One region of the Mesorhizobium sp. BHbdii genome, then DNA from elsewhere that is predicted to be linked to it. Evidence: predicted binding sites of a transcription regulator. Region 1 holds the regulator's gene; each other region holds the start of a gene.

Region 1 (4,395 bases):
GCAGATGCTCGGTTCGGAAATCCAGACCCAGCTCACCGGCCGTGTCGTTAGGCTCGATCAGATGGCGAACGGCCGGATCAGGCTGACCATCGACGTGATGTCGACCGCCCGGCCGACACTGCGTTATGCACCGGGACGTGTCAGGGTTTCGGCACGCAAAATTCCCGCTGAGATGACTGCAGGCTCGGTGGCAACCGGTTATGTGCGGCTTTTGCCTCCGACTGGCCCGGTTAGGCCGGACAGTTATGACTTCTCCTTTGACAGCTATTTCGCCGGTATCGGTGCCAGTGGCTTTTTCCTCGGCAATCCGAAGATCGTCGTTTCCGAGAATGTGCCGTTCGCCGCGCGCCTTTCTTCCTCGATCGAAAAGGCGCGCGAAAACATTGCCGACCATATCAGGGACAGCATTGGTGGCGCCGAGGGGGAGATTGCCGCCGCACTGATCATCGGTGTGCGTGCCGGCATTCCCGAAGAGATAAACGAATCGATGCGGCGCACCGGCATCTATCACATCATCTCGATTTCCGGCCTGCACATGGCGCTTGTCGCCGGCACGATCATGGGATTGCTGCGCGGCGCCTTTGCGCTGTTTCCCGATTTTTCGTCACGCCGGCCGGTCAAGAAATATGCGGCTGCTGCCGCACTCCTTTCCATCGCTGCCTATCTCATTTTTTCCGGTATCGTGGTCGCGGCTGAACGCAGCTTCATCATGCTGGCGGTAATGCTTGTCGCCGTGCTGTTCGACCGAGCGGCACTTACCATGCGCAATCTGACGATTTCTGCCATCGCCGTCATCGTCGTGTCGCCGCACGAGGTGGTCGGCCCAAGCTTCCAGATGTCCTTCGCCGCGACTGCTGCTCTCGTGGGCGCCTATGCCGGCTGGTCCGACTATCGTGCCGACAGGGCCACGGCGCCGCCACAGCGACGGTCGCCGGTCGCTTTCGTCACGCGAAAACTCGCCGCTGGGACAGGTACCATCGCAATGACCTCCATCATTGCCGGCAGCGCCACCGCGCTCTTCGCCATCTGGCACTTCCAGCGCGTATCGCCGCTTAGCCTGTTCGCCAATCTGGCGGTCATGCCAATCGTCACGGTCGTCATGTTCCTGGCCGTCCTCAGCGCTCTGGCAATGCCTTTCGGCTTCGACGAACCTTTCCTCTACATGATGGGCAAGGGACTGACGGCCATGATCGCAATATCGGGACGGATTTCCGAGCGGTCGCCGGTCGATGCAGTCGGGCTGATCTCGTTGCAGTCGGTTCTGCTGGTGACGGTCGCCCTGGTCATCGCCACGATCGCGACGACATGGTTGCGGCTTGCGGCACTTCCCTTTGCGCTCGCCGGCCTGCTGACGATTTCCGACACGCGCGCCCCCGATGTGCTGATTTCGGAAGATGCGCATCTGGTGGCGCTGCCGATCGGCGGCGGCGAACTTGCCGTCAACCGGGTGCGTTCGAACGAATTCACCACCGACAACTGGAAACATGCGCTGGTTTCAGCGACCATTGTCGAGCCGGAGACATTCGAAATAGGAGACGTGCGGTTCGACGTCGCCGACCCGGCCGACCTGCCGCCTGGAGCGCCCTTCTACTGCACTGCCGGCCTGTGCCTCGCCCGGCACCCGTCCGGCGCGATCATCGCACTCGCCGACGACCGCAAAACCGCACGGCCAGCCTGTGCCTTTGCGGATTTGATCGTCATCGACGATGCCACAGCCTATTATAATCCCTGCCGCAATCCGCTGGTTCTCGTCGTCACCAAACGGCAGCTCGCTCGCATGGGCAGTGCCGCCGTCTTCTTCGATCCGCTATCAGCGACGACGCGCGCAGAAATCCGTTTTGCCGTCAGACAGCCATATAGGCCTTGGCACGAGCAGCGGAGATATTCGCGCGAGGCGAGGGGCTTGCCACCATACCGCAGGGCCGAGAAACCCAAGAAACCTGCCGCTCAGTAACGCCGGATCAGTCCGACGAGCTTGCCTTGCACCTTGACCCGGTCCGGCCCGAAGATGCGCGTCTCATAGGCCGGATTGGCGGCTTCCAGTGCGATCGAGGCGCCCTTGCGGCGGAACCGCTTCAGCGTCGCTTCCTCCTCGTCGACCAAGGCGACGATGATCTCGCCAGGCTGAGCGGTGTCGGCGTTGCGGATGATGACCGTGTCGCCGTCGAAAATGCCGGCCTCGATCATCGAATCACCCTTGACCTCCAGCGCGTAGTGCGTGCCGCCGGTGATCATGTCCGGTGGTACCGAGATCGAATGCGTCTGGTGCTGGATGGCGTCGATCGGCACACCGGCAGCGATGCGGCCCATCACCGGTATGGAGATGGTGGCAACGACGTCGTCGTCATTGCCGGCCGCGGGCAGGCGCGAAGGCGCCGGTTTGATCTGTCGTCCGAGGCTGCCCTGCCCAAGGCTGCCCTGAATGACGCTTGGCGAGAATTTGCGAGCCGCATTGAGGCCGGGCGCGATCGAATCGGGCAGGCGCAGCACCTCCAGCGCGCGGGCCCGGTTGGGCAGGCGGCGAATGAAACCGCGCTCCTCCAGCGCCGTGATCAGCCGATGGATCCCCGATTTCGAGGCGAGGTCGAGCGCTTCCTTCATCTCGTCGAACGAGGGCGGAATGCCGCTTTCCTTCAGCCGCTCGTGGATGAACATCAGCAGTTCATGTTGTTTGCGTGTCAGCATCGCGACCCCCAACAGAATCAGAAAAACAAACCCAGAACAAACACTATCTGTTCCAGTTGTGTTCCGCAACCGTTTAAAGTTTAATGAATGTGTTGACGTTTTGTTCAGCGTAGCATCAGCACGCTACACGCGGCGCCCGTCGCGGCTGGCGGAGCGAATGGCTCGCGCACGATCAGCCCGTTGGCGTCGGCCAGCATTTTGAGCATCGAGGAATCTTGGATGCCGAACGGGGTCGCTAGTGGCGTGCCGTCTTCCTTCACCACCGCGCGTACATAGTCCTGCCTGAGATCGTTGGCCGGCATGGCGGCGCCGAGCCGCGCCTGACGCATGTCCTGCCGGAAGGCGCGGCCGCCGAGCCGCGCAAGCAGCGGCTTCAGAAAGAGCTGCGTGCAGACCAGACTCGCCACCGGATTGCCAGGCAGGCCGATGCAGCGGATGTCGCCCAGCCGCCCGAACATCAACGGCTTGCCAGGCCGCATGGCGATTTTCCAGAAATCGAGCGTCATGCCTTCACCGGTCAGCACGTTATGGACCAGGTCATGGTCGCCGACCGAGGCGCCGCCCAGCGTGACAATGACGTCGGCGCCTGCGTCGACCGCTTGTTTCACCAGCGTGGCGATCGCCTCCTTGCGGTCGGGGGCGATGCCGAGATCGAGCGCGCTGGCGCCGACCGAGCGGGCCGCGGCGGCGACGCCATAGGCATTGGACGAGATGATCTTGTCGGGGCCAAGGTCGCTGCCCGGCGGCAGCAATTCGTCGCCGGTGGCGATGATGGCGATCAGCGGCCGTTTCACCACGCTGACCTGCGGGTGGTTGGCCGACGCCGCCAGCGACAATGCCGCCGGATCAAGCGGGCGGCCTTTCTCCAGCAGGACGTCGCCCTTCGAGAAATCGAGCCCGAGGCGGCGGATGTTGCGGCCTTCAACCGTCGACGCGGTCACTTCGACGCTGCCGCCGCCGAGATCCCTTGCATTCTCCTGGATGACGATGGTGTCGGCGCCTGCAGGAAGCGGCGCGCCGGTGAAGATGCGCACGGCCTGCGCCGGGCCGACTGTTCCGGCAAAGCCGCGTCCGGCCGGCGCCATGCCGATCACCGAAAGTCTTGCGGGCACGGACGCGACGTCCTCGGCCCGCACGGCATAGCCGTCCATGGCGGACGCGTTGAACGGCGGCTGGGTGCGGAGCGCCAGAAGCGGCTCCGCCAGCACGCGGTCGGCGGCGTCCATCAGGGCGACGCATTCAGCCTGCAAGGGCGCAGCATCCTCAAGCAGGCGCTCGAGCGCCTCGGCGACCGGAAGCAGTGCCATTATTGGCCTGCCCCCTTGGCGTCCGCCTTGTAGTCGCCGGATTTGCCGCCGGTCTTTTCGACCAGCCTGATGCCCGAGATCACCATGGCGCGGTCGACCGCCTTGGCCATGTCATAGATGGTCAGGCAGGCGACCGAGACGGCGGTCAGCGCTTCCATCTCGACGCCGGTCTTACCTGTGACGCGGGCCAGCGCCGTGACCTTCAGGCCTGGCAGCGTCGCGTCCGGTTCGATGTCAACGGATACCTTGGTCAACAGCAGCGGATGGCAGAGCGGGATCAGCTCATGCGTCCTCTTGGCCGCCATGATGCCGGCGATGCGCGCCGTGCCCAGCACGTCGCCCTTTTTGGCATCGCCGTCGAGAATCATCTTCAGCGTTTCGGGCCGCATCGCGACAAGACCTT
Region 2 (4,395 bases), on a different contig from region 1:
TCCGGGAGCGGCGCCACCACCACCAGCCCGGCCGGTGCAAAGAACAGCGACACTTCGGTCGGCCCAACCGGCCAGTCGAGACGAACATCGGCGAGGACGAACGAAGCGTCATAGGCCGCGCCGTCGAACTCGATGCCGGTCGACCTGCGCACCAGGCTGTGCATGCCGTCGGCACCAACGACGTAGCGTGCCGATATCAGTTTCTCGCGGCCGTTCTCGATCACCGTCACGCGTGCGCCGTCAGCGTCCTGAACGACCGCCTTGGCCTCGACCGTGCGGTGAATCACGCCGCCCAGGGCTGCGATCCGTTCGGCGAACACCTGCTCGGTCAGGTTCTGAGGCAGCATCATCAGATAGGGATGCCTTGACGGAAGCTTGCTGAAATCGAGCTTGAGCAGCGCCCGATTGCGGTCGCGGATGGCGAAATTCTGCAGCTTCAGGGCAAGTTCGCTCAGCCGCTGCGTGACGCCGAGCGGCTGCAGCGTTTCCAGCGTCTGCGCGTGGATGACGCCAGCCCGCGACGTCTGAAGCCCCTGCGCCAGCCTGTCGATCAAAACATGATCGACGCCGGCCTGGTGCAGCACGATGGACAGCGCCATGCCGGTCGGCCCGGCGCCGATGATCAGGACTTCCGTAGTTTTCGGCAACATTTCTGTCTCCATTTGTCAACGATCGTTGACTTTCTAGCCGAACCCATTGCATTTGTCAACGGCCGTTGGCATATGAATTTCATGACCGAGAAGCAGCCGAAGAAACCCAGCAAGTCGGACCGCACGCGCGCCCAAATTCTCGAGGCCGCGAGGCTCCTGTTCGCCGAGCACGGCTATGACGGCGCCTCCATCCGCGACGTCGCGGCGCATGCCTCGATCGATCCGGCCATGGTGATCCGCTATTTCCGCAGCAAGGACGAACTGTTTGCCAGGGCGGCGGTCGTCGACCTGCAATTGCCGGCGCTACGGGTGATCGATCGAAACGCCATCGGTCAAACGCTGGTCAGGCGTTTTCTCGAAATCTGGGAAGGCCCGGCCAGCGGTCCCGGCATGGCAATTCTGCTGCGTTCGTCGACGTCGAACGAATTCGCCGCGGAAAAATTGCGCGACGTGTTTGGCAACCAGGTGAGGCCGGTGGTTGCGGCGGTCTCTGACCCCGCCGATGCGGGTCGACGGGCCGGGCTCGTTTCGAGCCAGCTGCTGGGTCTGGCGATGTGCCGGTACCTGCTGCGGCTTCCGCCAGTCGTCGCCCTGTCCCACGACGAAATTATCCAGAAAGTCGGCCCTACTTTGCAGCGCTATGCCGTGGGAGAGGACGGGTCTTGAACCAATCCGTTCTGCATTGCTGGCACGCTGGTCCTCGTGCAGCGACTGCGCCGACGATGGACGCGACGGCGACCTTGTGCCGAAGCGGCACGCAAAACTTAATGGCGGCCGCACAGCCTGTGCAAAACCCTGTTCCCCGCCTGTGGATACCCGGTGGAAAACCTGTTCACGACACTACATATTGGGGTGAACAAACCGGGAAACTCCCGCCAGCGCTGATTCGTCGCCGTTTCGTTCCGGCTTTGAGCGGAAGGTTAACGACAAAAGGCTGAAAACATCCCCAAATGGTTAAGGCGCGTTAGGAAAGATTAATAATTTCAAAATGTTGGATGACGCCGCCGACCTGCTGTCGATCGTTCATCGGCAAAGGTTAACGGCGAGTCAGCCCTGCATGAAACGGGCCATTTCGGCGATTCAGCATGTGGTGAGACTCGCCGGCGAAAAATCCAGATGTAGCCGTGAACAAACCCTGAATCCGCGCGAGTCAGCGATTCGTAGCCGATTCGTTCCAGACTCGTTCCAACTGTTAAATCGGACCGCCCTACTGTCTAATCGGAAGCTGAGGGGAGCCTTCGAGCTGCCGTCGGAACATTCCGCTTTCGCTTCGCGCCCGAAATCCCTATGTGTCGCTTGTCACACGCGCCAGCACGGGGCGCGCTCCCGACAACGCGAGGCAGAGAGCCTTATTTCCAGGTCGATGAACATCCAGCCGAAACACACTGAACCGCTGATCCTGTCGGGCCGCGACGTGACCGCCGTGCTCGGGCCGACCAACACCGGTAAGACCCATCTCGCCATCGAGCGCATGGTGGCGCATGAAAGCGGCATTATCGGCCTGCCGCTCAGGCTCCTCGCCCGCGAGGTTTATACACGCGTCTGCGAGAAGGTCGGCGCTCACAAGGTGGCGCTCATCACCGGCGAGGAGAAGATCCAGCCCGACGGCGCCAGATATTCGGTCTGTACGGTGGAAGCCATGCCGCGCGAGACCGACGCCGCGTTCGTTGCCATCGACGAGGTTCAGCTGGCCGGCGATCTAGAGCGCGGCCACATCTTCACCGACCGCATCCTGCATCTGCGCGGCCGCCAGGAGACACTGCTGCTGGGTGCGGCCACCATGCACGGCATCCTCCAGCGTCTGCTGAAGGGCGTGTCGGTGGTGACGCGGCCACGGCTGTCGCATCTCGCCTATGCCGGCTCGAAGAAGCTCACCCGCTTGCCGCGACGTACGGCGATCGTCGCCTTTTCCGCCGACGAGGTTTATGCGATCGCCGAACTGATCCGCCGCCAGCAGGGCGGTGCGGCCGTCGTGCTCGGTGCGCTATCGCCCCGCACCCGCAACGCGCAGGTGGCGCTGTTCCAATCGGGTGATGTCGATTATCTGATCGCCACCGATGCGATCGGCATGGGCCTCAACCTCGATCTCGATCATGTCGCCTTCGCCCAGAACCGCAAATTCGACGGCTACCAGTACCGCAATCTGACGGCGGCCGAGCTCGGCCAGATCGCCGGCCGCGCCGGCCGGCACTTGCGCGACGGAACCTTCGGCGTCACCGGCCAGGTCGATCCACTGGATGAGGAACTGGTCAAGAAGATCGAAGCGCATGATTTCGACCCGGTGAAGGTGCTGCAATGGCGCACCGCGCGTTTCGATTTCGCCAACCTCGACGCGCTGAAGCGCTCGATCGAGACCAACGCCCCGGTTGAAGGCCTGACGCGCGCGCTGCCGGCGGTGGATGCGCAGGCGCTCGAGCACCTGTCCCGCGACGAGGACATTCGGGCGCTTGCCACCGACGCCAGGCGCGTGGCGCTGTTGTGGGAGGCCTGCGCCCTTCCCGACTACAGGAAGATCGCGCCAGCCCAGCATGCCGACCTGATCGCCTCGATCTACATGGACCTTGCCAGGCATGGCCATGTCGACGAGAACTACATGGCCGAGCAGGTGCGCCGTGCCGACACCACCGAGGGCGACATCGACACGCTGTCGCACCGGATCGCCCAGATCCGCACCTGGACTTTCGTTTCCAACCGGCCCGGCTGGCTGGCCGATCAGGCACACTGGCAGGAAAAGACGCGCGAAATCGAAGACAGATTGTCGGATGCGCTGCATGAGCGGTTGACGAAACGCTTCGTAGACCGCAGGACTTCCGTCCTCATGCGGCGCCTTAGAGAAAATACCATGCCTGAAGCCGAAATCAGCCCAACCGGAACCGTCCTCGTCGAAGGCCATCATGTCGGCGAGTTGCAGGGGTTCCGCTTCACCGCCGACCAAAGCGCCGGCGGCGAGGACGCCAAGGCGGTGCGTGCAGCAGCCCAGAAGGCGCTTGCAGCCGAATTCGAGGCGCGGGCCGAACGCTTCGGCGCCTCGGCCAACGGCGACATCGCGCTCGGCTCCGACGGCACGTTGCGCTGGATCGGCGCGCCGATCGGCACGCTGGTAGCAGGCGACGAGCCGCTGAAGCCGCGCCTTGTGCTGCTGGCCGACGAGCAGCTCACCGGACCCGCCCGCGATAAGGTCGCGGCCCGGGCCGAGCGCTTCGTCAATTTCCAGATCGAGTCCCTGCTGAAGCCGCTGGTCGACCTCAAGAACGCCGAGCAGATCACCGGCATCGGCCGCGGCATCGCCTTCCAGCTCGTCGAGCATTTCGGCCTCATCAACCGCCGTGACATCGCCGAGGAGATGAAGTCGCTCGACCAGGAAGGCCGCGCCGCCCTTCGCCGACTCGGCGTGCGCTTCGGCGCCTACCACGTCTTCGTGCCCGCGCTGATCAAGCCCGCCCCGGCTGGACTGGTGACGCTGTTGTGGGCGCTGAGGAGCGACGGCAAGGACAAGCCCGGCTTTGGCGACGTGGTTCACGCGCTGGCCTCCGGCCGCACCTCGGTGGTCATCGATCCCACGTTCGACAAGACCTTCTACAAGCTGGCCGGCTACCGCAATCTCGGCCGTCGCGCGGTGCGCGTCGACATCCTTGAACGGCTGGCCGACCTGATCCGGCCCGCAACCAATTGGAAGCCGGGCCTCGGCCAGCGCCCCGACGGCGCCTATGATGGTCAGTCCTTCATGGTGACGCCGCCGATGATG
Region 3 (4,395 bases), 580 kb from region 1:
GGACAATGAACGCATTGCCGAACTTTTCGAAGGCCTCGGCCCGGTCAGCATTCGCAAGATGTTCGGCGGCAAGGGCATCTACTTCGACGGCGTCATCGTCGCCATCGTCATCCGTGGCGAATTGATGCTGAAGGCCGACTCGGAAAGCGCGCCCGAATTCGAAGCGGCCGGCTGCCGGCAATGGACCTACACCGGCTCGCGGCACGGCAAGCTCGTGTCCATGCCGTATTGGAGCATTCCCGACAGCGCCTTCGACGATCCGGACGAGATGGCAGTCTGGGCGCGCCGGGCCTATGAGGCGGGGCTGCGTGCCGGCAAATAGGCCGCCTCTCCACTGGTCATCAGCTCATGCCAATTTTCTGCGGCTCGGGCACAAGGGCCAGCGCGTCGGCAAAGTCTGCCGCCGTAAAGACCGGCACAAGTTCGGCACTTTCGATCGCAAGCATTGCCGCGGCAACGCCGTCACGCAGCGCCGCGCGCAGCGTCAGGCCGCGCAGCAGGGCGGCGACCGTTGCGCCCGCCAGCGCATCGGCGGCGGCGACGGTGACTTTTCTCGGCGGCGGGATCGAGAAGGCGCCGGCCTCGTCGAAACCCAGCACCGGACCGTCATCCGACCTCACCACGCCATATTTGAGGCCGGCGCGCCTCAGGCGGTCGATGATATCACGCTCCGCCGTGTCGATACCGACATCGGCGAGTGCGATGGCCTCGCGCCGGTCCATGAAGACCATCGCCAGGCTGCCAAGCACCGGCGCGAGCCGCACCGCCTTGTCTGGTGAGACGGCGAGGGCGAAGACCGGCTTGCCGGTGGCAAACGCCACCAGCCGCTCCAGCGCCGTCGACGGCAGGTTGGCGTCGCACAGGACCGCATCGGCGGTGCTGATCGCCTCACGCACCTTGGCACGGCGGATCTGCTTGGGAAGCGCCAGGTCGTAGAGCGCCATGTCGGAAAGGCCGACGATCAGCGCGCCGTCGCCGTCGATTATCGTCGTGTTGCTCGGCGTCGTGCGATCGAGGAACACCACGGATAGATCGGCAATGCCGGCCGCAGCGATGGCGCGCGAGACCGTGTCGGCCAGAACATCGCCGCCGCGCACCGAAAGCAGCGAGCCGGAGACGCCGCGCCGCACGGCGCCGCGCAGCGCATTGAAGACGGCGCCGCCGACAGCCTCGCGCATCGTGCCGGGATTCGACGCCGCCGGCACAAAGGCGCCCGAAACCTGGCCGCGCCGATCTATATAGGCGCCGCCTACGGCCAGGATTGTCGGCGACTTCATCATGCCTGGGAGGAAACCTTTGCTGTTGCCGGGCGAAGACTAGGGTGTCCGGCGGAGCCCGGCAACCGGAGGCGCGATTCGAAAGATGCCAGCACGATCCTGCGGGTGAAGCGGGATACATCCGGGGGTGAAAACACGAAACAAAAAAAGAACAAATCCAGATATTGTTTGTTTTTCAATCATTTGTCTCCCCTTGCCAGACGAGAACAAAAAAGGTACAAATTAATAAGGATTACGGATTGTCCGGCCTTCATTGACGACCAAGGGGTGATGTATCATGGCTCAGAATTCTTTGCGGCTTGTAGAGGACAAAGCAGTGGATAAATCAAAGGCTCTGGATGCGGCGCTGTCGCAAATCGAGCGTGCCTTCGGCAAGGGCTCGATCATGCGGCTCGGCGCAAACGAGCAGGTCGTCGAGATCGAAACGGTGCCGACCGGTTCGCTTGGCCTCGACATCGCGCTTGGCGTCGGCGGCCTGCCGCGCGGCCGCATCGTCGAGATCTACGGGCCGGAAAGCTCGGGCAAGACGACGCTGGCGCTGCACACGGTGGCCGAAGCCCAGAAGAAGGGCGGCATCTGCGCCTTTGTCGATGCCGAGCACGCGCTCGATCCGGTCTATGCGCGCAAGCTCGGCGTCGACCTCGAAAATCTGCTGATCTCGCAGCCCGATACCGGCGAACAGGCGCTGGAGATCTGCGACACGCTGGTGCGTTCCGGCGCCATCGACGTGCTGGTGGTCGATTCGGTCGCAGCGCTGACGCCGCGCGCCGAAATCGAGGGCGAAATGGGCGATTCACTGCCCGGCCTGCAGGCCCGCCTGATGAGCCAGGCGCTGCGCAAGCTGACCGCCTCGATCTCGCGCTCCAACACCATGGTCATCTTCATCAACCAGATCCGCATGAAGATCGGCGTGATGTTCGGTTCGCCCGAGACCACGACCGGCGGCAACGCGCTGAAATTCTATGCTTCGGTGCGCCTCGACATTCGCCGCATCGGCTCGGTCAAGGACCGCGACGAAGTCGTCGGCAACCAGACCCGCGTCAAGGTGGTCAAGAACAAGTTGGCGCCGCCCTTCAAGGTGGTGGAGTTCGACATCATGTATGGCGAGGGCGTGTCCAAGACCGGTGAGTTGGTCGACCTCGGCGTCAAGGCCGGCGTGGTCGAGAAGTCGGGCGCCTGGTTCTCCTATAATTCGCAGCGTCTCGGCCAGGGCCGCGAGAACGCAAAACTGTTCCTGCGCGACAATCCCGACACGGCACGCGAGATCGAGCTGGCGCTGAGGCAGAATGCCGGGCTGATCGCCGAGAAATTCCTCGAAAATGGCGGTTCCGAAGGCGGAGACGATAGTTTCGAGGACGAAGCGGGCGCGATGTAAGATACAGGCTGTGCCAGTCAAAGTTACCGGTTTGAGTTCGCGTATCCCGAATTGAGTTGGTGTATCGATGTGTTTATGCCGCCGGCCTTGGGCCGGCGGTTTGCGTTTTTGCCGATAGCTCTGGTCATTGTGAACAGCCGGCAAGGGCTACGGTTTGGAGCAATTCCGTGTTTCTGGACAGGGTGCAGTGCGACCGCTAAAAGGCCATGTCTGTTTTCCGCCGGCAATCGGCGGATCTCTCGAAAAGGCAGTATTCATGAGTGGCGTCAACGAGATCAGGTCGGCATTTCTCGACTATTTCCGCAAAGAGGGTCACGAGGTCGTGGCGTCGAGCCCGCTGGTGCCGCGCAACGACCCGACGCTGATGTTCACCAACGCTGGCATGGTGCAGTTCAAGAACGTCTTCACCGGGTTGGAAAGCCGTCCCTATTCGCGCGCCACCACCTCGCAGAAATGCGTGCGCGCCGGCGGCAAGCACAACGATCTCGACAATGTCGGCTACACTGCCCGTCACCACACCTTCTTCGAGATGCTCGGCAACTTCTCCTTCGGCAATTATTTCAAGGAGCGCGCCATCGAGCTTGCCTGGAATCTGATCACCCGCGAGTTCGGCATCGCCAAGGACCGGCTTCTGGTGACCGTCTACCATACCGACGACGCGGCCGCGGGCTTCTGGAAGAAGATCGCCGGGCTGCCGGAGGACAGGATCATCCGGATCGCCACCAGCGACAATTTCTGGGCGATGGGCGATACCGGTCCCTGCGGCCCGTGCTCGGAAATCTTCTACGACCATGGCGCCGACATTCCGGGCGGCCCGCCCGGCAGCGCGGATGAGGACGGCGACCGTTTCATCGAGATCTGGAACCTCGTCTTCATGCAGTTCGAGCAGGTGACGAAGGCGCAGCGGATCGAACTGCCGCGCCCGTCGATCGACACCGGCATGGGGCTGGAGCGCATCGCAGCCGTCCTGCAGGGTGAGCACGACAACTACGACATCGACCTGTTCAAGGCGCTGATCCGTGCCTCGGAAGAGGCGACCGGCGTCAAGGCGGAAGGCAAGAACCGGGCGAGCCACCGCGTCATTGCCGATCACCTGCGCGCATCGAGCTTCCTCATCGCCGACGGCGTGCTGCCGTCGAACGAAGGCCGCGGCTACGTGCTGCGTCGCATCATGCGCCGCGCCATGCGCCATGCGCAGCTTTTGGGCGCCCGTGATCCGCTGATGTGGCGGCTGGTGCCGGCGCTGGTGCGCGAGATGGGCCAAGCCTATCCCGAACTGGTGCGGGGCCAGCCGCTAATATCAGAGACGCTGAAGCTCGAGGAAACGCGCTTCCGCAAGACGCTGGCGCGCGGCCTCGGCCTGCTTGCCGACGCGACCGAGACGCTCGGCAGCGGCGACCGGCTTGACGGCGAGACAGCGTTCAAGCTCTACGACACCTATGGCTTCCCGCTCGACCTCACTCAGGACGCACTGCGCCCGCGCGGGGTTTCGGTCGATCTTGAGGGATTTAACGCGGCGATGGAGCGGCAGAAGGCCGAAGCGCGGAAGAGCTGGGCCGGCTCCGGCGACGCGGCCACCGAAACCGTCTGGTTCGCGGTGCGCGAGAAGGCGGGCGCGACCGAGTTTCTAGGCTACGACACCGAGCAAGCAGAAGGCATCGTTCGGGCGCTAGTCAGGGATGGCGCCGCGGTGGAGAGCGCCGTTGTCGGCGAAACCGTCGGCGTCGTCGTCAACCAGACGCC

Evidence for each region. The regulator LexA, encoded in region 1, represses DNA repair genes until DNA is damaged. The targets are predictions, from matches to a motif close to TGTTCNNNNTGTGTTCNG.
Region 2: the regulator LexA is predicted to act here: its motif matches at 1,821-1,838, upstream of ACWTU8_RS24840 (helicase-related protein).
Region 3: the regulator LexA is predicted to act here: its motif matches at 1,414-1,431, upstream of recA (recombinase RecA).

What each region holds. Positions count from the first base shown of each region.
Region 1 covers NZ_JBSPKX010000001.1:1,732,365-1,736,759, forward strand. The annotation lists gene ACWTU8_RS08400 (ComEC/Rec2 family competence protein) at 1-1,954, shown strand, start outside; gene lexA (transcriptional repressor LexA) at 1,948-2,685, opposite strand; gene ACWTU8_RS08410 (molybdopterin molybdotransferase MoeA) at 2,790-3,992, opposite strand; gene moaC (cyclic pyranopterin monophosphate synthase MoaC) at 3,992-4,395, opposite strand, start outside.
Region 2 covers NZ_JBSPKX010000005.1:266,980-271,374, forward strand. The annotation lists gene ACWTU8_RS24830 (FAD-dependent oxidoreductase) at 1-599, opposite strand, end outside; gene ACWTU8_RS24835 (TetR/AcrR family transcriptional regulator) at 558-1,316, shown strand; gene ACWTU8_RS24840 (helicase-related protein) at 2,014-4,395, shown strand, end outside.
Region 3 covers NZ_JBSPKX010000001.1:2,313,604-2,317,998, reverse strand. The annotation lists gene ACWTU8_RS11330 (TfoX/Sxy family protein) at 1-322, shown strand, start outside; gene ACWTU8_RS11325 (carbohydrate kinase family protein) at 342-1,280, opposite strand; gene recA (recombinase RecA) at 1,555-2,652, shown strand; gene alaS (alanine--tRNA ligase) at 2,909-4,395, shown strand, end outside.